Regions from separate parts of the Paenibacillus sp. OSY-SE genome, predicted to be linked through region 2. Evidence: a T-box and tRNA genes for the amino acid it is inferred to sense, from the RefSeq annotation. Region 2 holds a T-box; the other regions hold tRNA genes.
The links. A T-box is a leader RNA that pairs with one kind of tRNA and senses whether it is charged. The one in region 2 lies ahead of argS (arginine--tRNA ligase), so its partner is inferred to be a tRNA-Arg.

Region 1 (10,201 bases), on a different contig from region 2:
GCCATTGGCACATCCGATGCCTTCAGTGACACGATAATATCGTGGAAATCGAGCTCCTCCAATATTCCGATATGGAACAAGGCGCTTTCCACCATCGCTTCCGGAGTCGGGTAGCCGTATTTTTCAAGCAAATGATTCTCAAGCGAACCCGCGTTCACTCCGATACGAATCGGAATCCCGCGTTCTTTGCACGCTTTCACCACAGCTTCGACCTTCTCACGGCGTCCAATATTCCCCGGATTAATACGCACTTTGTCAATGCCGTTCTCGATCGCTTTTAGCGCCAAGCGGTAGTCAAAATGAATATCTGCGACGAGAGGTATGGAAATTTGCTCCTTAATGTCCTTAATCGCTTCCGCCGCTTCTTGATTGTTGACAGTGACGCGGACAATCTGACATCCCGCTTCTTCCAGACGATGAATCTCGGCAACGGTAGCTTGCACGTCTGCCGTCTTCGTCGTACACATACTCTGGATGATAACGTCGTTGCTTCCGCCAATCGTTACATTGCCTACTTGAACAGGTCTAGTCTGATGTCGCAAATACATGATTCACTCTCTCCCATGCCGGAAACGAACGGAAAAGCGCCGGTTAGGCGCTCTCCTCTTGCTTCTTATCCGTCGTTAGTTCCGGAATCATTCGTTCACGGACCACTTGTTCCGTTATGACACATGTCGTAATATCGTCACGCGACGGCACTTCATACATTACATCGAGCATGATGCCCTCGATGATCGCCCGCAGTCCGCGCGCACCTGTGCTTCGTTTGATGGCTTCGCGCGCGATAGCCTCCAATGCGCTCGCTTCAAATTCTAGCTTCACATTGTCCATCTCAAGCAGCTTCTGATACTGCTTCGTGAGCGCGTTCTTCGGCTCGCTCAAGATACGGACAAGCGTATGCTCATCAAGCGGCTCCAATGTAGAGATGACCGGCAAGCGGCCTACGAATTCCGGAATCAGGCCGAACTTAAGCAAGTCTTCCGGAAGCGTCATGGACAAATATTCACCCGGTTTCAGGTCCTTCTGTCCGCCATCCGCGTTAAAGCCGATAATTTTCTTCCCGACACGACGCTTAATGAGTTGTTCAAGGCCGTCAAATGCCCCGCCGCAAATAAACAAAATGTTCGTGGTGTCGATTTGAATAAATTCTTGATGCGGGTGCTTGCGTCCGCCTTGCGGTGGAACCGAAGCAACCGTACCCTCCAAAATTTTGAGCAGCGCTTGCTGCACACCTTCGCCCGACACATCGCGCGTAATGGAAGGATTCTCGGATTTGCGCGCCACTTTATCGATTTCGTCAATATAAATAATGCCGCGCTCCGCTTTTTCCACATCATAATCTGCTGCTTGAATCAGCTTGAGCAAAATGTTCTCTACGTCTTCACCGACATAGCCCGCTTCCGTCAAGGAAGTCGCATCCGCAATCGCAAACGGAACATTCAAAATCTTTGCCATCGTCTGCGCCAAGAGCGTCTTACCCGAACCTGTAGGTCCGACTAACAAAATATTACTCTTCTGCAGTTCGACGTCTTCGATCTTGTTCTGCGTATTGATACGCTTGTAGTGATTGTATACGGCTACGGACAGCGATTTCTTTGCTTGCTCCTGACCGATGACGTACTGATCCAAAATCGAGCGAATTTCCTTTGGCTTCGGTATATCCTTCAGATCGATTTCTTCCTCATGACCGAGCTCTTCCTCGACAATCTCGTTGCACAGCTCGATACATTCGTCACATATATACACGCCTGGTCCAGCCACTAATTTACGTACTTGTTCCTGAGACTTGCCGCAGAACGAGCACTTCAATTGGCCTTTCTCATCATTAAATTTAAACACTCGGTATCCCCCCTTACTTCAGCTCTGGACTACCCGGATGCAGAACGTGGTCGACGAGGCCATATGCCTTCGCATCATCCGCGCTCATGAAGTTATCACGGTCTGTGTCGCGTTCAATTTTCTCCAGCGGTTGTCCCGTGCGTTCTACATAAATTTGGTTGAGCTTCTGTCTTGTCTTAATAATCCAGTCCGCATGAATCTTAATGTCGGACGCTTGCCCCCGCACTCCACCAAGCGGTTGGTGAATCATGATCTCGCTGTTCGGCAGTGCGATGCGTTTGCCCGGCGCTCCCGCCGTCAGCAGGAGAGACCCCATGCTGGCCGCCAAGCCGACACAAATCGTGGAGACGTCAGGCTTGATGTGCTGCATCGTATCGAAGATGGCCATACCGGCCGTAACCGAACCACCTGGAGAATTAATGTACAAGTGAATATCCTTTTCCGGATCATCCGCCTGCAAGAACAACAATTGTGCAATGACGCTGTTAGCTACGTCATCATCGATTGCACTGCCTAAGAAAATGATGCGATCCTTAAGCAAGCGCGAGTAAATATCATAAGAGCGTTCGCCGCGATTTGTCTGTTCGATGACCATCGGGATTAAGTTCATGGTACCGACCTCTTTTCTTTACAAAGCTATACATTTGTATTTTATCATTTTCTGTACTCGATGTCATTTTTACACCGATTACCAATAGTGTATGTACGGCAAATGGGCCTATTCCCTTGAAGCGATGAAGATCCTAATTTGAAATGCGTACGTGTATGGTACCCTAACCAACAGCAGTCTACTTATACATTATGTACACCCTTACTCGGGTGGTGAACCGTTATGTGTGTGAATCGTGATAGGGCTTGGCTTATGAAAAAATAAGGCACGCCTTCGAGAGTAACGTGCCTTATCCTGTTACGCCGCAGGTGATGTCTGCAGCCGATATGCGATTATTTCTTGCTGTTGTCCACGAGGAATTTAATCGTTTTGCGAAGTGCAGCTTCTTCACGCAAGTTGTCGATCGTACCATTTTTTTCCAGAATAGTACGGATTTCGTCAGCCGAACGCTGATAAGATTGCGCCATTTTCTCAAGCTCTTCTTGCAACTCTTCATCCGTAATGGACACTTTTTCTTCTTTAGCGATTTGCTCCAACACGAGGTTGTTCTTCACGCGAGTGTTTGCTTCTTTTTGCATTTGTTCGCGCAAATCAGCAATTGTCTGACCGGACAATGTCAAGAACATGTCAATGTTCATGCCTTGCATACGCAGGCGGTTGTCAAGATCCTTAACCATATGTTGAATTTCGGACTCGATCATCGCGTGTGGAATTTCCACTTCCGCGTTTTCAGCCGCTTTTTCTACCACTGCTGCTTCGCGAGCCGATTCAGCATCGCGCTCTTTGCGATCTTGAAGCTGCTTCTTCAAATCTGCTTTGTATTCGTCCAACGTTTCGAATTCACTTACGTCTTTAGCGAACTCATCATCGAGCTTAGGCAATTGCTTACGCTTGATTTCGTGAACTTTTACTTTGAAGACAGCCGGCTTGCCAGCCAAGTTCTCTGCATGATAATGCTCAGGGAACGTTACTTCAACGTCTTTGAAGTCGCCTGTGCCAAGACCGACCAATTGCTCTTCGAATCCAGGAATGAACGAGTTCGAGCCCAGTTCCAGCGTATAGCGTTCTGCTTTACCGCCTTCAAATGCTTCACCTTCAACGAATCCTTCGAAGTCGATGACGACGCTGTCGCCTGTCGCTGCCGTATCTTCGTCAACGATAACAAGCTCAGCATGACGCTCTTGCATACGCACGAGTTCAGCATTCAGCTCTTCTTCCGTAACTTCAACCTCTTGGTTCTCAACTTCGAGGCCTTTGTAATCTCCAAGCTTCACTTCAGGTTTAACCGTAACTTTTGCTTTGAATTTGAAAGACTGGCCTTTGCCAATCTGTTCAACTTCGATTTCCGGTTGGTCTACCGGGTTAACGTCTGTTTCCTTGAGTGCTTGGGAATATGCCTCTGGAAGCATAATGTCAATAGCTTCTTGGTACAAGCTTTCCACGCCATATTTTGCTTCAAAAATCGGGCGAGGCACTCGTCCTTTACGGAAACCAGGAACGTTCGCACGCTTAGACACTTTTTTAAATGCTTGGTCCAGTGCTTCCGTTACGCGATCCGCATTGACCTCAACTTCCAAAACCCCAACGTTCTTCTCTATTTTTTCCCAGGTTGCTTTCATTTTATGCCTTCCCCTCCAAAAAAAATCACATGGCTAGAGTGTACCATAACACGTCCTGAATAACCATTATAGTATAGCCGACTATGAAAACTTTTTCAAGATGGGCGTATTTACCACTTTAGAACTAATTTTGCCGTCAATTGACTCGCACTTAATTACAGCTGCAACCGCTGCTGACTGATTACTCTCCACTGAGCGAACGTGTAAGTGACCGGAGGGCACGCTCATAGATGATTCGCAAATTATCGGTTATTCCATATATGGTCTTCACTTCGAATTCTTCCTCTTCCAAGTGCAAGAGTCGCGCCACGATGCGATGCAAAGCCGCCGCCCAAGCATCCGCCTCCAGCTCTTTGCCCTCACACAGCCTGCGATAGATTTCCGTACCGTATATGAGCTTCAAATATTGATGCCACATCTCCTGGGCAAAGTAAGCCAGCGATGGTTCACGCACCGAAGCGGCATCGTTCACTCTGTCGATCGGCGCGATGGCAGCTGACGGAAAGGATGAGAGCTCAAGCGGTGTCGCTTCGACTTCGGCTACGATAATCTCTTGCCCGCGCATGAAGCCGACTTCACCTTCAACACCTCTGCGCTTCAACGTTTGCAAGATGCTGAATTGCAGTAGCGGATGAAGTTCTCGCTCCTTCAGCAGAAGCATGAGCGCATCGTCTACGCGCGCATCGTCCGCTACCGCAAGCTGCTCCAGAACCAACAGTTTGCGATCATCCATATCGCCTTCCGTAAGTGAAGTCAGCAGACGTTCCATATATTGCTCATCTGCATGTACCTTCTCTTGAAATTGACGCCGAAGCATATCCTGTTCCGTCTCGTCTTCGGCAGATGTTGTCTCACCGGTATGGACGGCTCCGAATTGCCAACCTTCCTCTGGTCGTTCTGCTTCCGGAAACGCCGAAGTCAACCATTGCAGCAATGCGTGCCATTCCGCGCGAATCTGGGAATCCTCCCCGTCGCACTGCAGCAAAAAGCGGAGCAAAGAAATCGCTTCTCCGTAACGTTCAGTTTCCAACATTCGGGTCAATTCAATTTGGTAGAAATCATGCGTCTTCGGAAATAGAACGACTTTATTTTTTGTCGATGGGGAATGTTCTTCCGGCATACGAGCACCTTCTTTCTATAACAAGCCAACTGCTTAGAACTCAGACGTATTCTTCTATAATATATTCTATGTATTTGCAACAAATCGTTACGTGGGTGCGGTTACGATTGCATTATAACATACCGCGCTCCCTCCTGTTCAACGGCCCTCCATCGCATCGGTTTGATAGGAATGAGAAGTGTGGTGCAATGCGGATTGTGAAGGATGTAAAAAAATATTAATGTTATTTTTTAATTTCCCTATTGCATGAAGCTGATTCTTTTGATAAAATCATTAATGTTCTAATTTTTCTTCCTTACCTGTCCCAGTAGCTCAGCTGGATAGAGCAACGGCCTTCTAAGCCGTCGGTCGGGGGTTCGAATCCCTCCTGGGACGCCAATTGAGAATACATAATGCCGCCTATACAGGCGGCTTTTTTGTGTCCAACAACTGCTGAGGCATAAGCACAGAGCGAAAGTGTGCTAAAATACGCCTCGCCCGCCTTCACCCGTCGATGATGAATCCGATGACTTCACCGTGCGGGCAACCGCAAGTATTAGTCTGTTCAGCCCCGTTATAAATATCATAATACATTTGGTCTTGATACACGGTAAGGCCACTGGTTATTTCCAGTAATAGGTTACCGAATAATCTGATATACTGTACGTACTGCACATATCGTCGAAAGGAGACTAACATGTCGACTCGATATATATTGTCTTCGCTGAGCTATTTCAGCATTTTCTTCGCAGGGTTTATTTTGCCGCTTGTGATATGGCTCGTGGCGAGTGACCCATACATTAAACATCATGCCGGTCGCGCATTGTTTTCCCATATTATTCCTTATGCGTTTATCGTTCTGGCAATCATCAGCTTGATTACAGCCCAGTTTTTGTTAAGTATCGGCTTCGTCATTATTATGGGTGCCGCGTCCCTGTTCATCTTCATCTGGAACGTCATTATGGGCGTGCGCGTGTTGCGTGAAGGCGGAGCGTTCTAATGTGGCTGCGAGACTGATTCGAAGGCCCCTGCCCTTCACTGGCAGGGGCCTTCGCCGTGCTGCTAGGATGCGCATTAGCATCCGACCCGCTATTTGTTTATGAATTCCCACGGGTTCTTCTCCGCAGGATGCTTATGATTGCCGGCAAGCACCGCATTGGCATGCTTCTTCTGATGAACGTACTTGTTACCTTTGTTCTGCTTGAATTGTTCTGTCATTTGTATTCACCCCCTTTCCCAAGGAGTGCTGGAATGTCAAATGTGCCGCATTAATCCATCTGGAACAAATCATCGACCGCATAACGGACTTCAGTCGAACCTAGAACAGCATCCAAAAAATGTGACTTGGCATTAAAATTCACTCCATAATCACTTGTTACAAAGGTTTCCGCCGCAACCTCTTCAAACGCATTATGCATATTATTGTCATACCAATCGTTAGCCAAGCTCGCATCATTGTGCACGACACGCACCAATTCGTAACCACCGTTACGGACGGGGGCAATATACGCAAGCAGTGGAATTTCTTTATCATCAGCCGGAATGATGCCGACCTCAGCGCATAATCGCCCGTCAATCTCCACAGGCCGCCGGAACTTGGTTGCTTTGATCTCAATCATGTTTGCTCTCCTCCGATTACAGAATGCCTATCCCGATGCTACGATTGCTGATCGAACATCTGCTCCACGAACCGCTTCGTATCTGCGGCACCAAGCTTATGGATGTACATATATACTGCATGCAATCTTTGCTGATAGGGAATGTTTATTTTTTCATTTGTTTGAATAGTGACCAGCATGAAACAGTCACGAAACGCATCGGTCTCCGCATCCCCCAAATCATCAATCAGCGCCTGCAAATGCTCACGTTCCGCTCCAGTCGCCTCAATAACGAATTCATAGCTCCCGGACGAAGGATCCGTAACGACCGTGCGTCGTTGAACGGACACGTAGTAAGGTTGGCGTTCCATTGCACACCTCCTTTTTTGTACCGCGCAGGCAATGGCGTTCATCAAAAACAACATGAATGCCTTCATCATCTCCAGCAGCATCACAGCGTATGCTAAGCGCGGTCGCTCTTCAGTGATATGACTCCAGAAGGAGTTTTTCTTATCATCTCCCGATGGACATACATCTTATGCTGTTTTTCGCATACCCATGGTATTATCTCAATCTTCCAGCTGCCCGGTTTATTCGGTCTTCCGGGGGACAGATTGATGCGGAGAGGATGAACGTAACATGTGTGGAATAACAGGTTGGATTGACTGGCACCGGGACTTGACGCAATGCTCCGGCATTTTAGAGCAAATGACCGAAACATTATCAGCGCGCGGCCCGGATGCCAAAGGAACGTGGATCTCCGGACCCTGTGCACTAGGGCATCGGAGGTTGTCCGTCATTGACCCGGTAAACGGCGCACAACCGATGATTCGGCAAACAGAACGCGGCGCCTACGCCATCGCCTATAACGGTGAATTGTACAATACAAAGGAATTGAGATCCGATCTGCAAAGCCGCGGACATCAATTTCTCACACAATGTGATACCGAAGTGCTGCTTGTCGCTTATTTAGAGTGGAAGGATGCTTGTGTAGAGCGGCTGAACGGTATTTTTGCGTTTGCGATCTGGGATGAGGCGGAGCAACGGCTGTTCATGGCACGTGATCGGCTAGGGGTTAAACCGTTGTTCTATGCCCGTGGCGAAGGATGGTTCGTATTCGGTTCGGAGCCAAAGGCGCTCCTTGCCCACCCCGATATTGAGCCAATCATTGGTCTGGAAGGCATGGCGGAGATTTGGATGGTTGGCCCGGCGCGCACACCGGGACATGGAGTTTACGATGCTCTGTCTGAGCTTCGCCCTGGACATACACTTCGCTACGATTATAATGGTCTCGCCATAAGCACATATTGGAAACTGGAAAGCGTTCCACACGAAGAAAATGCCGAAGAGACTGCCTCGCATGTACGCATGCTGCTGGAGGATACGGTCGAGCGTCAGCTTGTATCTGATGTGCCTGTGTGTACTTTGCTGTCAGGAGGATTAGACTCCAGCGCCTTAACCGCTTTAACCGTGCGCCATTACGAGCGGCATGGATTGGGCCAAGTGCATACGTACTCCGTTGACTACGTCGATAACGATAAGCACTTTCAAGCGCATGCTTTCCAGCCGAATGCAGATGAACCTTGGATTCGACGCATGGTTGAGAAGCTTGGCACAGAGCACCACTGGATAAAATTCGATACTCCTGAGCTGGTCGCTTCCTTGGAAGAGGCGGTGCGTGTCCGGGATTTGCCTGGCATGACAGATGTTGATGGATCTCTGCTGCGGTTCTGCCGTGAAATTAAACAAGGAGCCACCGTCGCACTCTCTGGGGAAGCTGCAGATGAGGTGTTCGGCGGCTATCCTTGGTTCCACCGGGAAGAGGCGCTCAGTGCCAACACCTTTCCCTGGGCGCTCGCAACCCCGCTCCGGGCGAGCCTGCTCAAGCCTGAAGTGGCAGAGCACATTCGTGCTGAGGAATACGTGGCGGACCGCTACGCGCAAGCGGTAGGCGAAGTTCCTGCCTTACCGGGAGAAGACGCTCAATCGGCTCGCATGCGGGTGATGTCGTATTTGAACATCACTCGCTTCATGCCGACTTTGCTCGATCGCAAAGACCGAATGAGCATGGGCGTCGGCTTGGAGGTGCGCGTGCCATATACCGATCACCGCCTGGTCGAATACGTCTTCAATACTCCATGGGAAATCAAGACTTATGGCGGACGAGAGAAAGGCCTGCTGCGTAAAGCGCTCGAAGGCGTACTCCCCGATGATGTTCTGTACCGTAAGAAGAGCCCCTATCCAAAGACACATAACCCGAATTACTTGAATATCGTACGCCGCAAAGCATTGGATCGTCTCGATGATTCAACTTCACCGCTGCATCAATTCGTCAATGCAGAGCGTATTCGCGACATCGCTGCTTCCGAGGAAGCTAGCTCCCATCTGCCGTGGTTCGGCCAATTGATGTCTGGCCCGCAGCTGTTCGCTTATTTGCTGCAGGTCGATGTATGGCTCAGAGAATATAACATACGGGTGGCTTGGTAACGGATAAACTTCTTTTAACTCAGCAAAATGATGACAAGTCCCGTATCGGCATGACGTCCCAACGTCAGCCGGTATGGGGCTCTTCTTTAACTCATCATCCACGAGAATTATTTGTCTTTTTAATACTCGTAGTTCCACTCGTCTTCGAGGCTTTGGTTTATTCATAATCTCGGTTCATACGTGCGGCCGTCAAGTTATTTCATTCTCGTTCACAATCAAGCGCAGCATGAAAAAACGCAGCCTTACGGCTGCGCTGTATGACTATGTTGTGATGTGCCATCTTATGTGACTGCTACCCAAACAAAGTCCTTCTTCTCGCCAGACTCAAACTGATGAGCCTGACCAGGCCATTTATTAGCTAGATTGGCTTGCCGCAATGGCTTGCTCCAAATCATACAAAATATCGTCAATCGATTCGGTACCGATGGATAAACGGATAATTCCGGGACCTACGCCTGCCCCAATTTGCTCTTCCTCGCTCAATTGCTGATGCGTTGTGCTTGCCGGGTGAATGATAAGCGACTTCGAGTCGCCGACATTAGCTAAGTGCGAAAATAATTTAACGTGGTTAATAATCTTCCGTCCTGCCTCGATGCCGCCTTTAATTTCAAAGGTTAAAATAGCGCCTTGGCCTTTTGGCATATATTTCTGCACCAGATCGTAGGATCGATGACTTGGCAAGCCGCAATAGCTTACTGATTGTACGGCTTCATGGCTCTCCAGGAACTGAGCCACCTTCAAGGCATTCTCGCTATGCCGCTCCATGCGCAGATGCAGCGTCTCGAGTCCTTGCAGCAGCATGAAGGCATTGAACGGAGACAATGCGGCCCCCATATCGCGCATGAGCTGCACCCGAGCCTTGATAATATAAGCGATTGGTCCGACGGCTTCCGTATAGACCAGTCCGTGATAGCTTGGATCAGGCGTCGTTAATCCAGGGAATTTGTCA
Region 2 (10,201 bases):
TCAACCTGCTCGACAATGCCATCCGCTACACGCAAGCAGGCTCCATTCGGGTAAGCATTGTACCGTTGCAGCAGCAGTATGAAGTATGCGTCCAAGATACGGGCATCGGCATCCCGGAAGAAGAGCTCCCTTATCTATTCGAGCGGATGTATCGAGTGGAGAAATCCCGTTCGCGCGATTACGGCGGAACCGGACTTGGGCTCGCTATCGTCTCCAAGCTCGTCGAGCTGCATCAAGGCCGCATCGATGTGCAGAGTGAACACGGCAAGGGAACGGCCTTCTCCGTCAAGTTGGCCAAGCATGAATCCGATTAGAAACATCTTTTCTTCCTGCGCATAAAAAGAAGATTGTTGTACCACAATAAGGCAGGGAATATGAACATACAAGAAAAGGTGGTTTCAGCATGTACAACCAACAAATGTCCTCGCAGCTCAATCAGTGCGAACAAGTTATTCAGCAATTGATGCAGCAGACACAGCGGGCATCTCAAATGTATCAGCAACTGCTGCAGCAAGAGCAGCAAAACGTATCGCGCCTCGAAGAGTTGGCTCAGCGCGAACGCCAAGCATCGCAGATCATCCAGACAGCGCTGCAAGGACATCAAGTGGCAATGCAGCAAATGCAGCAGGTATCGCAAGTGTGCCGCGAGCTGGAGCATTCGATTCAAACATCGGCCAATGTCGCATACGCGCAGCCGCAATACACGACGGCTTCGTATACGAACCGGGTATAAATGTAGAAGCTGTTCGGGCGGTTGCCGGCAATAGCTGCGCAACCGCCCGTTCGCGCTGCTCGCTATACCCGCTTCGGCGTCTTCATGCCGAGCAAGTGCAGGCCGTGCTGTAAGATGCGCGATACAGCCGCGACGAGCAGCAACTTGGCCGACTTCTCCGCTTCGTTCTCTACGAGAATCGATTCATGATTATAGAAGCGGTTGAAGTGCTTGGCGACATCGAGCAAATATCTGGCGAGGATAGACGGCTCGTTGGATGCGATAGCAGATGCGATGATCTGCTCGTATTGACTCAACGACTTCATACTGGCCCAAGCTTCCTTCCCGGCCAAATATGGATTAGCGGCAGCCTTCGCTTGATCTGCTGCGTATTTCTCCAAGCCGGATTCCCCCATCGTTTCCAAGCCTTTCTCCAATAGGCGCACCGTTCTTGCATAGGTGTATTGCACGTATGGCCCGGTTTCTCCCTCAAAGCGCAATGCTTCGTCGAGACTGAAATCAACGGATAACGTGCGGCTGTTCTTCAAGTCGCCGAAGACGATTGAACCTACCCCAATCGCTTCCGCAATCTGTTCCTTATCATGTAACGTCGGATTTTTCTCTTCAACAATTGCTAGTGCTTTCCCCTTCGCTTCATCCAGCACTTCATTCAGGAAGACGACCTTCCCTCTGCGAGTCGACATTTTCTTGCCGTCCACCGTCATCAGGCCGAACGCCACATGCTCGCAGTCACGCGCCCACTCATACCCCATCTTGCCCAGCACGGTGAACACCTGCTGGAAATGCAGCCGCTGCTCCGCGCCGACGACATACAGGAGCTTATCTGCCTTCATCACTTCCTTGCGGTAAATGGCCGTAGCCAGATCACGAGTCGGATAAATGGTCGTACCGTTCGATTTCAGAATGAGACACGGCGGCATCCCTTCCTCATCCAAGCGCACGACCATCGCGCCATCGCTTTCCTCCAACAGGCTTTTTTCCTGCAGCTGCTTCACGACTGCATCCATCTTATCATTGTAGAAGCTTTCGCCCAATACGTAATCGAATCCAACGCCAAGTCTTTCATAGACGCGCTCGAATTCCTTCATGCTGACGTCCACGAAATACGTCCACAGGCACACGGTCTCCTCATCTCCGTCCTCCAGCTTGCGGAACCACTCTCTCGCTTCATCTTCCAGCTCCGGATGACGCTCTGCTTCTTCATGGAACTGCACGTACAGCCTCAAGCTTTCCTCAATCGGCTTTTGCTGGAGTAAATCATCATTTCCCCAATGCTTATAAGCGGCTATCAGCTTGCCGAACTGAGTTCCCCAATCCCCCAGGTGGTTGACGTTCATTACCTCGTAACCAGCAGTGCGGTACAAGTTCATCAGCGCATTGCCGATCATCGTCGAACGCAAATGACCGATCCCGAACGGCTTCGCGATATTCGGCGATGACATATCAATAACGATCCGCTTCCCATTTCCGAGAGAGGGCTGCCCATACGTGGGTTGAAGCATGTCATGGATCAAGGCGCCTGACAGCACAGCCGGATCGAAAAACACATTCACATAGCCTCCCGCCGCCTCTGCGCGCATGCCTTCTCCACCATCCTGCTCATTCACCTGCTTGACAACGTCCGCGGCAATTTGCTGCGGGGCACGCTTCCACGCCTTTGCTAAAGGGAAGCATGGGAAGGCGAGATCGCCCATGTCCGCTTTGGGCGGCTCCTCCAACGATTCGATGATGTCTTCCTGCGACATGTTCAGCATCGGCGCTAACGCCTTTGCCGCAATTACTTTCAACATTCATAACCCTCCAATATGCTTGAAAATGCAAAAAGCCCCCGTCTGCAAGAGACGGAGGCTGAACCTGTCCGTGGTACCACTCTAATTGAATTCAAATCGATCATTATCTGCATGCAACACGCAACGATTCGAAATCCACTTCCTGATTGTAACGGCTGTGCCGGATTTCCCTACTTCCATTCTGGCGTCAGAACAAGTTCAAGAAATCAACTCCCGGGTCCGCTTCCTCCGCACACCGTGCCGGCTTCCACCATCCCGGCTCGCTGCTTCACGGCTTTGTGCTAAGTACTCTCCCGTTCATCGTCATTGTACATTTGATTTTTTCACATTATATCCTTAGTCGCCTGCAAAAATCAACCGTCCGTTTCAAATCGGTTTCCGAATCAACGTTTTTACGAATTCCAGCTGCGTATCTGTCCCGGCCACCCGATCGTCTACATTGTCGGGTACAAGCAAGTCGGGATAGCAAGCGTCCGCTGCATCGCGTGCCAAGTCTGGCCGCTCAAATATTTTGTAGGACAGTTGGAATCTCACCCTCGAATGCGGCATCGTAAATAAAATCATATCGCCATAGTAACTCGGCTTGCCGCCTGTCGGCTCCCCGATAACGGTGCCAAGCTGATTGTCTTGGACGATCGTTGCGATCCACATGGCGGAGCTCATTGTGTGCTTGGACGTAAGTACATGCAATTTGCCCTGAAACAACAGCTCTTGCTGCTGCTTATTTTGAAGCTCTTGACTCGGAAAAGCGGTGACCCCGGAAGGCGGACGGCTCTCTCCCGAAGCAGCCACCTCTACCGAATGGCGCACCGTTGCGCCAAAGGCGGATTATCCAGCAATCGAATGACCGTCCTTCAACTCTGCCAGCAGGCGCAGCGCATACAAATACGTATCGTAATTCGTCAGCAGCCGATTCGTCTGGCTCACTTGCGCGATAGAGTGATCATAGGTTCGTTGGACGGATTCGGGTACGCCATCGAGTGTCGCGGGATGCACATTTTTTATTTTGCTCATCACGAATGCCAGATCTTCCTTGACCTGCTGCCCCCCCTACGGCGGCATCTCAGTCGCCTTGGCGCTCTCCGGCAAGAGGGGAACTGTAACGATCGAATCAAATCCAACCCAAAAGGAGCATATCGATAAAATAAATAGAATCATTGGCTTCAGAATTCTTTTGACCTCGTTTCTTGTTCACTCTTATTAGTTAATCAGTTTATAATTAATCACTTAACTATTTAGCTTATAGCAACCTTTGGTCAACTGCGACCAAAGGTTTAATCGTCATTCACTGCCAATTGGGAAGCATTCAGCTTGTGCAGCAAACGAAGCAATGTCATCTGTTCATCTGTAGTCAAAGGCTGCAGCATAGCGCTTACCGTTGTCTCATAAATGGGCCATGCCTGATTCAAGATGTCCTCCCCCGCCGGAGTAAAATAGACCAGCACGCGTCTTCGATCTGCTTGATCAAGCGCGCGGCGGACCATTCCATCCCGTTCCAACCCTCTCAGCAATCCGCTAATATTGGCGCGCGTGACGGCCAAATCATCCCCCAACTCAGAGGGCAATGCCGGACTTCCGTGCTGCTGCAGGGCATACAACAGACATAACCGTCCTAACGTAAGACCAAGCGGGGCCAATTGTTCTTCAAGCTGGCGAACCAGCGACACATTTGTCTTATAAGAAGTTAGAAACCATTTAACGGGTATGATGGATTCTTTGAACGGGTCATATTTTATGATGGAAAATCAATCCCTTCATACATAATTAAGCACTTAATTATTTGCCGATTAATATTAAACCTCTAACTCACTCTTGTCAACAACGTGGAATGACCTTGTGCATTATCCAATAGGCAAGAAAATGACTGCGCTCGACGAGAAACCCAGTCACTTAAAGTTTATTTTGATAATTATTTCATTAAAATGTTGATTCTCCGTCAGTTAATCCATACCATTTTAGTGTGTACCCGTCTCGATAACGCTGATAGGCTCTCTCAATCAGTGAGTCGTCTTCAAATTGAATATATCCCGCTAAATATAACGCCTTCAGATAATCTTCGAACTCTTCATTTCCAAGTTTCATGTTTTCTTGTGAGATCCCACAGAAAATACTTGTCTCAAGACCTAGCAAGAATGACATACCTTGCTCTGTAGCACCTGACAAATATGTCTGATCCTCTGAGTTAAGAATGATGTTAATTCCATTGGGATGATAACATTCTAAATACTCGTCAGGGTTAAGCTTAAGAAGTTCCTTAATTCCTCGCTCATCTCGGAATATATAAGCTTTTACAACTGTATCAAAATTGGCATGCGGATCTTTTTCCAAATCAGAAAAATAGTGTATATCTACTTCCTCAGCGAAATAGCAATCTTTAAATCTTTTATTGATTTGCTCTAGAGTGAAAGGATTTGGAATATCTAAAGTCAAGTATTTTTTGAATAACTTGTTGATGTCGAGATTCAATTTTCTCCCTCTTTTCAATTTCATCTTATCGCTTTAAATTAAATTTAGTTGAGAAGGTACTAGAGCATTTTATTCTTGCTTGAACTTTTATTTTTACCCAAAAAATTACTTTTTCCGTAAAAGATATGGCCTGTGTCTCCTCTGCTGCCACCATGATAATGATAATAATAGCGAGTATCGTTATATCCTGTCTGCCAGTGATTCTCAGGTCCTACAAATTTCCCTTGCCCTACTCTCATGGCAAGACCTTTCGCATCCTTATCGCTTACTGCCCATACTTCGTTATGAATACTCGCTTTTAACCATAATTCAGCTTCGCCTTCCCCTAATGGTTTTCCGATAAGCAAAGGTTCTTTGTTTCCATTTCGAGATTTGGCTACATAAAATCTAGGTTTGTCTTCTTTTTTACTTTTGCTGATTGCTTCCGCCATTTCATTGACAAAACATATGTTTCTCCAGCCAATTCAATCGTGGCAATTGTGACGGCCGCTCCTGCTGTTAACCAACCTATTAATTGTCCAATTCCCCAACCTATCCATGGAAGCGCTGGAACAACAAACATACTATCATTTCCATGCGAATCAGGGTAATCTGAAATATTCGTTCGTGATGAGTTATCGTCCTTTAATTCTATCTGACTGTGATTAAATTGCAAATCGGCTTGCGTATTTAATGCATATGTGTGCGTAGCAGTTAAGAAAAAGATAAGGAATGCAACAACCATTGCTGTATTGCGAATTAGAGATTGAAAGTGGCTCCCTATGTTAACAGTAAATACTTGAACATACGAATAGGGTCAATGGCATTGCGGCCGATATCGAGGCAATAGTTATTCTTTAGCTCATCGTAAACAAAGGAAAAGTCAACTAGCTCGTTAATTTGTCGCAACAAATTATCCTTCGGAACGACTAGGTTATAGATATCCGTAAATGGGCTTAAGATCATCGTTTGTCGGATTTTGAATCATCGGACTCACCCGCTAATTTTGATACCTTATCATACAGAAAAAGGTACAGCCTCCTCATAATTTGAGGAACTATACCTTTTTCTTTAAGTGGGCTTTTTCAGTGGCCTCGTCGGGCACAGACGTCATTTTTTTGTATTAATGCGTTGCTTCAATATTGCCGCGTACCGACTTACCTTTGTTGGTGATCAGGAAATAATACTTATTATTTTTTTCGACATTAAATGTTTTTACATACTCGTCTCTAGTGTTGCCATCTACAACGACAGAGCCATACGTTTCCCAACCGTCATCGTTTACTTGAACTAAAGTATATTTGACTTCGGTGGCGCTGCTTCTGTCGCCTTTTTGCGTAACATATAATTTCACCTTATTGCTGGCTGCATAGAAAGTTCCACTTTCATCCCTTTCATCTCTGCTTAGTTCGAATCCGTAACCATAGGATGCCAGCGTCCCAAATTCACTTGCTTGATTTTGCGGAGCGGCACTTGCGTTGTGGGCGAATACCGGACTGGCCGAAACCAACATGGACAGGGCGGAAATGGTAAGAATCATCTTTTTCATAAGTTATCTTTCTCCTTTGTTGTTTGGAATTAGTGGAGTGTACACTTCCTTGTTCTATTGTAATAAATTAGTTCAATGATTTTAACTAGACTGTTTTTACATTTCCCGGTGGTTTAATGACGTCTTTTGTTAACATCGTCTGATAATGCCGATATTTTTCCGCAATATTTCCAAATAAATTCCAGTCTCAATCTAGCGTGAAAGGCATTTGGGAGATGGTTCGAACTTCGTCTTAACCTATGGCAAAAGACGGCCAATGGCCGTCTTCACTCGTATTCTCTCACTTTGACTTTACGATGCGTCAATCCGTTCCTGAGCCGCATTGAAGCACTTTTTGCACACCTTCAGCGCCGTTCCGTTCTCCTTCGTTCGCGTGTAGAGCAGCTTGATGCGGGTGCTGCTGCAGACCGGACATGTCCCTCGTCCGTGCGACGGCATGTTCCACAACGCTTTGCCGCGTTTGTTCTTCGCCATGAACTTCTCTCCCTTTTAGCGCTAGCTCGTAATAATAATGCAGACTTGCATCCTTTCTCTACTTGTATGAGCGCTGCCTTCGTAATATTCATACACTTATGAACGGCTTCCGTCAGTCCGTACGACAAGGTCAAAGTGCATACAATCAGCTGTACAATTCTTCATGGAAGTTGCAGCATCTCATGTTATGATAGAAGAAACAATCCGTATGAGGAGCGTAGATCAGATGACTATTCATATTCTTACAGACAGCGCAATCGACATGCCTCATTCCATCGTTGAACAGTTGGGCATTACGGTAATGCCGATCGTTGTGACCATAGATAGCGATCAATTCGAGGACGGCGTCACCATACTGCCGAAACAGATGTTCGATGGCATGCGGAATGGCCTCGTGTATAAGACATCTCAAGTGCCGATGGAACGGTTCAAAGAAACGTTCGAGGCGATCGCGAAGGCAGGAGATGAGGCGGTATACATCGCTTTTTCTTCCGAGCTTTCCGGGACGTATGCTTCCTCGCGCATGATGCTTGAAATGGTGCAGGAAGAATATCCTTCCTTCGCCTGCGATATTATCGACACCAAATGCGCATCGCTAGGCTTCGGGCTCGTCGTGCATCAAGCGGCGCTCTGGGTGCGCGAAGGTCTGTCCAGAGCAGAGATCACGTCTCGAACCGAACTGCTCGCGAAGCAGATGGAGCACGTGTTCACCGTTGACGACCTGGAATATTTGTACCGCGGCGGGCGGGTCAGCAAGTCGTCCGCAGTACTCGGCGGACTGTTGAACATTAAGCCGGTATTGGATGTGGAGGATGGCAAGCTAATCCCAATCGATAAAGTGCGGGGCAGAAAAAAATCGATTATACGCCTTGCCGACCTGTTGGGAGAGCGTGCTAATTTGGAGGATAAAGAGCAGCTTATCGGCATCGCTCATGGTGACGACGAGGAAGCGTTGGAATCGTTGAAGCAGATGATTCAAGAACGCTTTGGCCTGAACAATTTCATTACCAGCTCCATCGGATGCGCCATCGGCGCTCACTCGGGACCAGGTACGCTGGCGTTATTTTTCAGAAACAAATCATACAAATAAATTGAACATCCCCCCGCACACGAAGGAGCGGCCTCACCATAGGCCGCTCCTCATCTTACACTCCCACCTTCGCTATCGCAAAGGGCTTCCTGACGTCGTTTCATCCGTATATATCCGTACGGAATGTGGGCGGTCGTGCGCTTGGGCCCAATAATACGAGGCAGCCGCGATCCGATCTGGCTTGAACCCCACCAGCAGACCGGGAGCCAATGCTTCGGAAGTGGCGGTGTAGAAGCCGGCTGCATCCGTTGCCCCTTGCTGGTACTTGCCAGAAGCGAATTCGAAGCGTCCGTATACCGCCGCAGTCACCGGCACGTTAGTCTCCGCATCGACCACTTGAAGCGTCACCTTCACTTTGCCGTTATTTACCGCAGCCGCCATGCTGCCGATAACCATCGGCTTTAAATCCGTCGCTCCCGTCGTTGCGCAACTCTCACCGGACATCGGGCCGACATTGCCTGCTAGGTCGACGGCGGCGACGCGATAACAGTACGTCGTATTCGGGAGCAATCCGACATCCTTATACGACAACCCACGCACTTGAGCCTCGTATCCGTCAGGATCGGGTATGAAGCCGGCTTCCGTTCCGCGATAAATCAAATACCCGCTCACTTCCTGATTGTCGGACGCTCTATCGTAGCGGAGCGTAATCTGCTCGTAATCGAGCTCCTCAGCTTGAAGATTTCCAGGCTGAGTAGGCGGCTCCGAGTCCGGCGGCGGATTCCAAGCATAACGGTTCCGGCTCCAATCGGATGGCAGCTCCCTGTACGAGTCGTAATGATGCACGGCAACGCCTGCAAAAGAGGAATACGCCGCAAAGGCGTCGTACACCAGAGCCAACTCCGCTTCCATCGCCACACGCCCCTCTTCCCGGAATGTTATCGTTTCAGGGTCACCGCTGCTGGCGACATCGAGCGTTTCGACCCCGATGACGACCGAATTCACCTTCCCGATGGACTCCGCATAATCCAGCTCGTTCTGCGCCCCTGCGATAATGCCCGCACTGCCGGATGCTGTATCGCGGTAATCCATAATACTAATATAATCGCTTATATCCTGGATGTGCTCGGATAACGGCTTCACCGTTCCCTTCCACTCCACCGCCTTCGTGTTGACATTCGTATCGTACCACCGGGGAATGGCTGGTCCGAAGGCGATTTTCGTTTTGGACACATCCACCCTGCTCTTCATCTTATCCATGAGCATTAAATATTGCTGCTGCAAAAAAGGGGCTCTGTCTGCGAAATCAGGCAATATATAAGGCTCGATATCAATATTGACGCCGTCGAACCGAGCGGCCTCATCTGCTGCCAAATTATAATTGATGACGCTTTCAATTTCGCGGACCGCATCGTCATGATACTGCGGATAGACGGCAATATAAGGCGGTGATGTCCCGCCGGCAATTAACGCATGAACCTGAAATCCCTGTTCATGCGACCACTCTACGAATTCCTCCACCTGTGCCGACTCATCCTCGAGCATTTCCATACCGGCATATTTGCCAGTCGCGTAATAGAGCGTCGTCACGGGCTGAGAGGGGAACGTAGTCGTATCGTTCGCAAATTGCTCCAGCACGTCGCGGGAGCCCGGATTGAGCAGCAAGGTGTACGACGACGGCTCCCAGATCCACATGGCGCGGTCCTGACGCGGCAAGACGGCATGCTCTTCTTCCGCACCATTGTCCTCCTCTTCGGACTCGGTCTTCACGTACGTGGTTAAGCTCATCCCGATATTTCCGACACTGTCTGTTGCCCTTGCTTGGATGGCGTAGACGAGACGTTCATCATTGGGTGGATTCCAGTGAAATTCATATCCGCCATCCGTCTGCTGGGCCGTCTGCCACGGCTGTCCAGTCACTCTCACTTCGACACTCGCCACCGGATTCTTGCTGTCTACCGACACCCGTACCTTCACCTGTCCGCTTACGACTTCTCCATCCGCTGGTCCGGTTACCCTCACCTTCGGCTTGCTGAGGGGCGGATTGTCTACCGAGACGGTTATGAACGGTGACCATACACCATATCGAGTTGCAGCATCATTGCCGCGAGCCACGATTTCCATATCCCCGTCATAAGCGGAAGCGTCCCATGTCGCTGTCCATGTTCCCGCATGCGGGC
Region 3 (10,201 bases), on a different contig from region 2:
CGCAATTTGTAAGTGCTTACATCATAGAATGCCCATCATGATTCAACAATGAACCTAGGGAGGATGTAATCATGAAATTACCGGGTAAAAAAGTGCTGTCTTTAATTTTGGCGTGCTCAATGGCGGCCAGCATGCTGGTGGCTTGCGGCAACGGCGGCAAGGAATCGAATGCAAGCGGAGGTCAGAGCACGGGAGATGCCGGCAAGAAGTATAGTGTCTCGGCAATGAACATTTTGTATGGGGCGGCGCCTCCGACGACGAACAGCACGGGCATTAAGGCGATTGAGGAAAGATACGGCATTGAGTATAAATATATTCCTGTGGCAGCGGGCGATTACACGAATAAGGTCGGCGTTACAGTGGCCTCGGGAGACATGCCGGATATGATGCTGATGGAAGATCCGAACGCCAATTACTTCAACTGGGCGGGGAGCGGCATGTTTTTGCCCATCGAAGATTACATCAAGGATTATCCGAATTTGAGCAAGATTCCGCAAGAAATCTGGGACATGCTGACGTATGAAGGACATATTTACGGCGTTCCGCGCTTGCGCGGCATTCCGTTCCACGCGATGGTCATTCGTCAAGATTGGCTCGATAAGCTGGGCTTGAAGATGCCGACCAATTACGATGAGCTGTATGAAGTGATGAAGGCCTTCACGCTTAACGATCCAGACGGCAATGGCAAGAAAGATACGTACGGCTTCGCATTGGACGGCACGTTCAGCGGCTTCAACGGCCTGTTCGGCTCTTACCGGGCGCTCCGGTTCGGCTGGTTCGAGGATGGCCAGGGAGGCATCACGCACGGGTACCTGATGCCGAACGCGAAGGATGCGGTGTCATACCTGGCAAGAGCTTATAAGGATGGCCTATTCAGCCCGGACTATACGATTAAGAAAGGCACACAGGCCGATGAGGACTTCTTGACCGGCAAAGCGGGCATTATTGGCAACTGGGCGTATACCGCCTTCAGCAAAGCCCGCTTCGACAAAGCCTATAGCGTCAACAAAGACTTCCGCGTCACTTCGGTTCCGCCGTTGACGGGTCCGGACGGCTATAAGGGCTATGGCAAGTATCACGGTTTTTATGGGTTCTTCGTTATGCCGGCAAGCCTTGGCAAAGATGAGGATAAGGTGAAGAAGCTGCTCTCCATTCTGGACGATCAGATCGGTGACGAAGGGGCCGAATTCATGAAGTGGGGCGTGGAGAACGAGCATCATAAGCAGGAGAACGGCCAGAACGTCCTGACCGACAAAGGCTTGACCGAAGGCACAGGTAAATATGTGCTGACCAACCACGCGGCAGAGGGAGAATGGATCTACAACCCGGATGATTGGGACGAATTGAAGAAAATGAAGGATGAGAACTTCAAAGTCGCCTTAGAGGGCGAACCGTACAGCGATCAGTCGATTGGCCTCTTTTCGCCGACATACAGCGAAAAAGGAAAAGAACTGGATCAATTCCTGACGGATCAAGTGAACAAAATCATTCTTGGCGAGCGCCCGGTGGACGATTACGACAAGATCATCCAAGAGTGGAAAGGCAGAGGCGGGGAACAGGTCATTAAGGAATTCAACGAGGCTTACCAGAAGCGCAAGCAAGGCTGATGGATAAGGCTAGGCAATAGCACGTTGCCGTCGTGCGGATTGGCTTGAACGCGTGCGGCGGCATGAAAGGAGTGAGCATCATTGTTACAGCGCATGAGGAGCGGGGATCGGTGGTTTAATGCCATCAATCTGACTTTGCTTATTGTTTTGGCTCTGGTCACGATACTTCCCATTATTCACGTTTTTGCGATGTCGTTCGCAACGACGGAGGAATCGCTGTCAGGCCGGTTCATCCTCTGGCCGTCGACTTGGACGACTGAGGCATACCGTTACATCTTTGATACAGGCGTATTCTTCATTTCCTTGAAAAATACGGTGTGGCTGACCGTTATGGGGACGCTCATCAATGTCGTTCTGACCGCCCTGTTGGCCTATGTGTGCTCTAGGCCGCAATTCAGCGCCCGGCGTGTCATTATGTTCATGGTGCTGTTCACGATGCTGTTCGGCGGCGGCATGATTCCGACGTACCTGGTGGTCAAGGGGACGGGCTTGATTAACTCCCTGTGGGCGCTCATCCTACCGGGAGCGATTTCTGCCTTCAACATGCTGGTCATGCGCGACTTCTTCGAATCGCTGCCGGAGAGCGTCATCGAGTCGGCCCGCATCGACGGCTGCGGAGATTTGCGAATTTTGGGCCATATCGTATTCCCGTTGTCGCTGCCCATTTTGGCGACGTTCACCCTATTTTATGCGGTGGGGAACTGGAACCAGTATTTCTCTGCGATTTTGTATTTGAACGACCCGGACAAATGGCCGCTGCAAATTCTGTTGCGTCAAGTGGTGCTCATCGGACAGGCCGATATCTTTTCCAACCTGGATCCGAACGTTCCGCTCCCGCCTTCGGTATCGATTCAGATGGCGACGGTCGTGCTGGCTTCGTTCCCGATTGTCGTGCTCTATCCATTCTTGCAGCGTTATTTTGTGCAAGGGTTGACACTTGGCGCGGTAAAAGGATAGTTAAAGTGCTGAGCAGCAGGCGTTCCGACATTACGCCTGCTGCTTATTGGCTTGGAGGTGTAAGGGCACCGTGAGCTCGGGAAGCGATCCGGAAGCGGACCGCGACGGAAGCTTAACGGCGCGACGCGCGAGCTGCCAGGCGTCCGGCTATTGCTCTGACATGTGCTTGCGATATTGCCCCGGTGTCGTTCCCGTCGTCTTCTTGAATGTGCGGATAAAATTTTGCACCGACGTATAGCGAAGCTTCTCGGCAATGTCCTGAATACGCAAGTCGGTATGGAGGAGCATGTCCTTCGCCCGATCGATGCGATACGTAATGACGTAGTCTACGAAGTTGCGGCCTGTATGCTTCTTGAATAATCGGCTGACCTGGAACGTATTCAAGCCGATGGCATCTGCGCATTGCTGCAGCGAGATGTCTTGGTCGTAATGCTCATGGATGTAGGTGACGATGCGTTGGATAAGCTCTGTATGCTTCGGATGAGCCTGTTCATCGAGCGCCACCTTCAGCCGTTGGAACACTTCCTTAAGGAAGAACGCTTCCACATCGCCCAGCGTCTGCTGCGCGGACAAGCTGCTGAGCAGCAGACGCTGCAGCTCCGGCTTGAATTCCATACTGTGATGCTGCTGCATACAGCGGAGAATCGAGCCCAGCAGCTGGGAGAAGAAGCCGTGCACCGAATCTACGGAGAAGACGGCACCTTCCTTCAATCCTTCCATGAGATGTATGAATTCGGTCTGCGCGGGCTCGAGCTTCGAAGCTTTCAAGCTGTCCACAATCTTGTAGGTGGACTCTGCAATATCCTCCAGCTGGATGCTCATGGCAGGGTCCAATTCATGAATGAAGATGGCCTGGTCTTCGTGCAGCACGAACCGGTAACGTGAAGCTTGTTCCGCTTGCTTGTAGGCGTCAGGGAGTCCGCCGAGTCCTTGCAGAGAATAGGAGACGGACAAGGTGACGGTTAACTGCAGATACGTCTCAATGGCATGCAGCAGGTCGGCGCTGGCTTGCTTCAGCACCTCCGGCTCGAGCGGTTCCTGACTGGAAATAAAGACGGCGAATTGTCCAGGCTTCATCATGAGCGAGTGCGCCTGACCATAACGCTCAGCAAGCTCGAGCGCCATATTTTCTACGGCGAAGTAGAGCAAGTATTGATCATCGTGCGGATATTTGGCATGCAGCTTCCACGTATCGAAGGTGAGCAGCATGATAGCGATATAGGAAGCATCCTGACCGTATTGAATGTCAGCGCGCGCATCGTGCTCTTGGATGCTGCCGAGCAAATATTGATGCAGCGTATGCTGCTCCATCTTGTCCCGATAGCGGCTCAGGCTGCTCTCGAGCTGCTGGTTCTCGCGTATCATCGCTTCGATAGCCCGGTGCACCTGATCCATTTCATTGCATCTTTCCTGGCCTGCTGGCTGATCTGACGAGCGGAGCGGCTGAATGGCCTGGGTCAGCTTGCGGACCGGACGGTACAAGTTAGATGCTGCTCGCAGAGACAGGAATGCGGCAATGGCGACGAAGCTTAACGAAATGCCGATGGTTAGCCATTGCACCTGATTCGCGCTTCGGTTCAGCTCGTCTTCCGAGATCGCCGATATGTAGTACCAATCCTGATTCCGGGAAGGCAGAACGCTTAGGACGGAGGAGACTCCATTCAGCCGGGTGCGAATCTGTGCCAGCGGCTCGGCGTTCTTGATCTGCTCTAAGTTGTCGAGATTGATCGCTCTGCCGATCTGCCTGCGATCGGTATCCAGAATGATCTGACCGTGCCCGTTCACTACGAAGAGGGAGAGTGTGGAATAGCTATTCTTCGCTGACATCTGATTGCCGAGCGTGTCGGCATCGAGGTAGGCAATAATGGCACCTGTAATCGACTTCTTCTCGGTAGAATCCTCGGCTACGGGCCGGATTAATGTCAGTACGTTCCGGTCAATGCGCTTGTTGGCTGGAATGCTGGTGCGCGTATCGATCCACACGCCTTGCAGTGAGATGTGCCTGGCCATATCCAGCGCGAGCGGGTCGCGGAACTCTTCCTCGCTCAGCAAGTGATTATCCGAGGTCAGAATGCGTGCAGACTGGAAGGAATAAAAATCGAGCTCGATGACATGCTCCATGCCGCTGCGGATGTTAACGAGCACGTTCTGAAGCTGGCGCACCACTTCAGGATGGCGCGCGGACAGTTCTTTCATCGCGAATTGAGCTAGAATGCCGGGATAGGCACGTTTATCGGAATACGTATATTGAAGCAGGAGTTCATCAATTTTTTTGATCTGATCGTTCATCTTGCTCTGGGCATGCTGGAGCAAAGTCGTATTATATAGAGTGGCTTGTTCCCGTATTGTAGAAGTCAGGACGTTAGAAATGGTCAGCCCCAACACAAGCACGGGGATGGTCGCCAGCAGCAGCATGGAAATAAGCATCTTTTGCTTGTGATAGACAGGACGCAGCAGATGGGAGACTTTTTTGGTCATGGCAGCAAGCAACGTACGGCCCCTCCTAACATGATCTTAAGATGTTGGGGTGAAACATGCTCTAGTATAGCATAAATGTAAGCGCTTGCGTTAAGTTCCAAAGCAATTCATAAAGAGAAAAATGGGAGGATTGTATATGCTGATAGAACGGTATAGTCTGGACCTGTTGCAAGAGAAGCTGATTCCATCCTATGCATATGAGCCGTTTCCCAAGGCTGCACGCCGGGAGAGCTGGCTGCGGCTAGCGGATGATATACGGGCGTTCTGGATAGCGCAAGGGGAGACTTATCTTCATGCGGAGTGGCCCGTGCTGCCGGCCTCATTGTATATGGATTATGTGCGGACAGGCAACCGCACACGATACCAGGAGGCCTACTTTGCGCGCCGTAAGGCGCTGGTCCGCCTCGTCTTGGCCGAGAGCATGGAATACAATGGACGCTTTCTCGACGATATCGTGAACGGCATCTGGGCGGTATGCGAGGAGAGCACCTGGTGCTGGCCGGCCCATTTAAGCGATATTAGCCGCAAAGAGGTCTACTCGCTTCCTGATATCGATGAGCCGGTCATCGATTTGGGTGCGGGAGAGACGGCTGCGTTGGTAGCTTGGTCGTACTACTTGCTGGGAGAAGCGTTGGATGCGCATTGTCCGCAGCTAGGGAAGCGTGTGCGCCGGGAGCTTCATGTGCGCATTCTGGACTCGTACGAGCGGGAGGATAATTACTGGTGGATGTCTTTCCAGCCTGATATGCTCGTAAACAATTGGAATCCTTGGTGCAATTCCAACTGTTTGGCTGTTCTGCTGCTTATCGAGGAGGACGAGCGGCGCCGCGTCTCCTTGGTTCACAAGGCGCTTCGCAGCTTGGACCGCTTTATCGCTTCCTATAAAGAGGACGGGGGATGCGATGAAGGGCCAGCTTATTGGGGGCGTGCTGCTGCATCGCTGTATGATGCTTTGCAATTGTTGCATAGCGCCACGGACGGAGCAGTATCGGTGTTCGATGACACTAAAATTCGGAACATGGCAAAATACATCCTTCATATGCACATCGGAGGCGAGGCGTATGTGAATTTTGCAGATTCGGCTGCCAAGCTTTCTGTACCCGCCGGATTAATCGCCCAATTCGGACATGTGATCGGGGATGCGCAGCTGCAGGCATTCGGGCTGCACGCATATCGGCAGCAGCATGAATACCGTCACTGGGAAGGAGAAGAGATTCCTAGTTTGCAGCGTATGCTGTCTGAGCTCTTCTCGATGCCGGAAGCGGATGAGCTTGAATCGGAGCTGGAGCTGCCGCTTGATATATGGATGGCTGGCGTAGAAGTGATGGTCGCGCGGGAGCGGGGCGGCGCTCAGGGCTGGTTCCTTGCCGCCAAGGGCGGTCATAACGGAGAAAGCCATAACCATAACGATATCGGCAGCTTCATCGTATATGCGGACGGCAGCCCGCTATGGATCGATGCAGGGGTCGGCACGTATACAGCGAAGACGTTCAGCCCGGAGCGCTATTCGATCTGGACGATGCAGTCCGGCTATCATAATGTTCCGGAAGTGAACGGAATAGAGCAAGCGGATGGTGGTCAATATCGCACGCGTAAAGTTCGTCATGAGGCAGACGGCGTGGTATCCCGGCTTACTGTGGACATTGCTCCGGCCTATCCGGCCGATTCCGGCATACGTCAATGGACACGAACGTACACGTTGCAGCGGGAGGCGGACGCCCCGTCCCGCATCATTCTGGAAGAGGCGGTGCAGCTCGCGGAGCCAAGCCAGAACGTGGTGCTGAACTGGATGTGTGCTTATGAACCGCACGTTCATCGCAGCGTCATTGCGCTGCAAGATGAAGCGGGCGGAGTGAAGGCGCACATGTCGTATGACGAGACGATGTGGGATATCCAGGTGGAGACGATTGCATTGGAAGGCGAGAAGCTGCGTGCCGCTTGGGGCGACTCGCTCTATCGTCTGAGCATGACCGCGCGATGTCCGGTGCAATCAGAGCGTTGGCAGTTTGTGCTGGAAAGGGGATAGAGGAGAAAGGAAGAAGAGTTGGTGAAGAAGTCGGCATAGTCCTGCCTGCTTGCCTCACTTCATTGGATTTTGTGCAATAGAACCGGCGTGTATGCCTTTTACGGCAGGTTCTATTGGATTTTATACAGTGCTTTGGCACTTTTTCTACATCAGTTGAGGAAAATAGCCCAATTCACTGGACATAATCCAGTCTACAGGCCGTTGAGCGACCGAAACCTTATATTCTATTGTACATTTTCCAATGGGTTAACTTCGACACCGGCCTACCTTGCAGCTACCTATATAGTTGTAATAAAAATACGGAAAGGAGCGGAGCTTACGCTTTGCAATAAGTCATGCTTAAGCCTATGAACTGTAAAATTACATCTACAGCTTCGAGGTCTACTTTTCGTGATAATAATGAAAAATAGATGCTACATGCGACCAGTACAATAAAGGAGCTGAAATACTCGGTGGGCTTGTGTTGCATAGCAGCGATGATGGGCGCGTAACGAATAAGGCGTGAAGGAGATATGCTGTTGCAGTGAGTGTCCCGACAGAGCGGTATAAAATGAAAAAAACACCCTTCTCCGTCCCCCTATGCGTAAGGAGAGGATCAAGATGCTTTCGACTTTATGTAGCCTATATACGTACGAGTGCTTCATATTAAGGCACCAACAAGATACTATTGGCGCGCCCGCAAGGAATCGAACCTTGATCTCAGGCTCCGGAGGCCTACGTCATATCCATTGGACCACGGGCGCATTTGTATAAAAGGTGCAAGAATTATTATAAAACAACTATGTGTGAATTGCAAGTAGAGGTTGTTCAAAAAGCTCCCTTTTGACCATTAAGGAATGTTTGAGCTCCGTGAAGCGATAAAGTGAAAGCAAACATTCCTTATGGCGTTAAAACCAACCTCTATGCCCGTTCGGCCCGGTGTGACTAGTAATTATGTCGTGAGGCGAAGACCGATAATGCCGACGACTATGAGTCCTAAATAAACGAATTGCGTCCGGCTGTATTTCTCCTTGAACCAGAACAAGCTGACCAGCGTAATGCCAACCGCGCCGACGCCGGCCCATACTGCGTAAGCCACTCCGGACGGGATAACGGACATGGCGTGCGTGAGCAGCCAGATGGAAGCGGCCAGTCCGAGAGTGATGATGACTAATGGAGTTTTTTTCTTGAATCCATCTACATATTTCATGGCAATGACCGCAATAATTTCTTCAAATCCCGACAGTATCAAATATAACCAAGCCATTATGCGCCTTCCTTTCCATTCTTCTCTTCATTGGGAGTAGCCATCTTCATGCCGACGATGCCCCCGAGCAGAATGAGTAAGAACATAATTTGCAGGGCGTTGAAATCTTCACCTAAGTAAATCCCTGTTACATAAGTGCCTATCGTTCCGATGCCGACAAACACTGTATAGGCGATTGCGACGTTAAGTTTCTTGTACGATTGGATGAGCATTAAATAGCTCACGGTAATCAAGGTGATGACGATGATCCATTCCCAAGTGTGGGTCGCATACTTCAGACCGGACGCCCAAATGATTTCCAGTATCGCAGAACCAAGCACGAGTAGCCAAGCCACGTATATTACCTCCTGTATTTGTGTCAATCCGGATGATTAGTGTGAACGAAGTTGTTCAAAAAGCCCCCTTTTGATCACGATGCATCCCAAGATGTGATTCGACATCAAATCTTGCATTCACTCTCGAAGTCCGGTGCTCATGTAGTCTCGTCTACATTGCGCTCCTCCTTCTTCGAGTTCTTGTAATCTTCTCGGTGCTGAAAAGTGGCCCTTTTGAACACGCATTAAACATGACAGCCGTTAGTTATTTCAAAGAGCGCTGTATAAAAGAGAACAGTTCATCCTTCAACGGCTGCGGGTCCACACGACCTTGCTGAATATCTACGAAAAAGTAGGTTTCCGCCGTCTGCTCAATCATATTAATGATCATGCGCACGACGGACTTGCTATCGGACTGTAGAGACACCTCCCCATGATGCCGCGCTGCCGCAAGCTGCTCCGCAAACCAGTCATAATAAGGCTGGTAGATGGCTTCCCACTTCGGAAAGGAATGATGGAGCGCGAGACCGGAGTAGCATAAGAGAATGACCTCCTTGTACTTGGACGTCATGTCAAAGGACGCGTCGATGACCGCCTTCAATTTATCCCAGAAACTATCCAGTGGTTCGGCTTCTGCCTGTACCAGCGATAACAAATGCTCAAGTATATGCTCAGCTACGGCCGGAACGATATCATTCTTCGACGGGAAATAGATATAGAAGGTTCCTTGTGCGACGCCTGCCTGTTTCACGATGTCACCGACGGAAGTCTTCTGAAAGCCCTTTTCGGAAATAAGTGCGATTGCGGATTGCAGCAGCGCTTCGTATTTTGCTTCTTTCTTATAATTCACGTATACACCGCCCATCTTTCAAAAATGACTGACTGTCATTCATTTTAAAATATGCGAAATAAAAAGTAAAGCAGGAATAAGTCATTGTGTGCTATCCAAAACTAAATTATAAAAACTAAATTATAAAAAAATGCAATAAATTTGTCGTTTTGACACAGGAAAACGGTTAAGTAAGTCTTAGGCGCCTTCGTCCCTGAAAGCTAAGATGTAAAGCTATGAATAAGTTTCACGATGCTTGTACATTCTAGATGCGGGATACTTGCAAGATGCACAATTATTCGGTAGAATAGTGGTGGGACAAAAAATGTTGCGATGGGACGTTTTGAGTCCAATGGTTGGGAGATCAGGAGTGGAGAGAATGCGTGATTGGTTAGAGATACAGAAACGACTTCTGCCCGAACTCATTGAACTGTTGAAGAAGCGTTACACCATCCTGCATCAAATCATGTTGTCCGAAAGCATCGGAAGAAGAACGCTGGCGACATCATTGCAGATGACCGAGCGTGTGCTTCGTGCCGAAACCGACCTCTTGAAGGCGCAGGGCCTGATTGAAACGGATAGCACGGGTATGCGAATCAGTGAAGAGGGACGGCAACTTGTTCAACAACTGGAGCCCTTCATGGGCGAGCTGCTCGGTATGCGTCAGCTAGAGGAAAGTATCCGCCAAGCATTCGGTTTGAAGCAGGTTATTGTCGTACCAGGCAATTCGGATGTATCAGCTGC

Region 1: it has a tRNA-Arg gene. The T-box ahead of argS (arginine--tRNA ligase) is inferred to sense a tRNA for this amino acid. The anticodon was not compared.
Region 3: it has a tRNA-Arg gene. The T-box ahead of argS (arginine--tRNA ligase) is inferred to sense a tRNA for this amino acid. The anticodon was not compared.

Annotation. Positions count from the first base shown of each region.
Region 1 is NZ_ALKF01000189.1:56,367-66,567, forward strand. Features, by position in the region: gene ispG (flavodoxin-dependent (E)-4-hydroxy-3-methylbut-2-enyl-diphosphate synthase) at 1-548, opposite strand, end outside; gene clpX (ATP-dependent protease ATP-binding subunit ClpX) at 592-1,839, opposite strand; gene clpP (ATP-dependent Clp endopeptidase proteolytic subunit ClpP) at 1,853-2,449, opposite strand; gene tig (trigger factor) at 2,782-4,068, opposite strand; gene A372_RS0118620 (hypothetical protein) at 4,250-5,188, opposite strand; tRNA gene A372_RS0118625 (tRNA-Arg) at 5,490-5,566, shown strand; gene A372_RS0118630 (DUF4870 domain-containing protein) at 5,865-6,167, shown strand; gene A372_RS39115 (hypothetical protein) at 6,257-6,385, opposite strand; gene A372_RS0118640 (hypothetical protein) at 6,436-6,786, opposite strand; gene A372_RS0118645 (hypothetical protein) at 6,825-7,136, opposite strand; gene asnB (asparagine synthase (glutamine-hydrolyzing)) at 7,405-9,252, shown strand; gene A372_RS0118655 (homocysteine synthase) at 9,607-10,201, opposite strand, start outside.
Region 2 is NZ_ALKF01000205.1:345,239-355,439, reverse strand. Features, by position in the region: gene A372_RS0132485 (sensor histidine kinase) at 1-314, shown strand, start outside; gene A372_RS0132480 (hypothetical protein) at 404-733, shown strand; gene argS (arginine--tRNA ligase) at 796-2,523, opposite strand; T-box leader at 2,568-2,833, opposite strand; gene A372_RS0132470 (S41 family peptidase) at 2,890-3,333, opposite strand; gene A372_RS0132465 (hypothetical protein) at 3,352-3,540, opposite strand; gene A372_RS35175 (MarR family winged helix-turn-helix transcriptional regulator) at 3,798-4,190, opposite strand; gene A372_RS0132455 (hypothetical protein) at 4,441-4,989, opposite strand; gene A372_RS0132450 (hypothetical protein) at 5,049-5,420, opposite strand; partial or broken gene A372_RS36865 (IS5/IS1182 family transposase) at 5,755-5,934, opposite strand; gene A372_RS0132445 (hypothetical protein) at 6,092-6,517, opposite strand; gene A372_RS0132440 (hypothetical protein) at 6,809-6,991, opposite strand; gene A372_RS0132435 (DegV family protein) at 7,218-8,081, shown strand; gene A372_RS35170 (Ig-like domain-containing protein) at 8,154-10,201, opposite strand, start outside.
Region 3 is NZ_ALKF01000185.1:87,436-97,636, forward strand. Features, by position in the region: gene A372_RS0116600 (extracellular solute-binding protein) at 72-1,607, shown strand; gene A372_RS0116605 (carbohydrate ABC transporter permease) at 1,689-2,564, shown strand; gene A372_RS0116610 (helix-turn-helix domain-containing protein) at 2,712-5,054, opposite strand; gene A372_RS0116615 (heparinase II/III domain-containing protein) at 5,179-7,068, shown strand; tRNA gene A372_RS0116620 (tRNA-Arg) at 7,737-7,811, opposite strand; gene A372_RS0116625 (DMT family transporter) at 8,000-8,314, opposite strand; gene A372_RS0116630 (DMT family transporter) at 8,314-8,649, opposite strand; gene A372_RS0116635 (TetR family transcriptional regulator) at 8,894-9,478, opposite strand; gene A372_RS0116640 (sugar-binding transcriptional regulator) at 9,837-10,201, shown strand, end outside.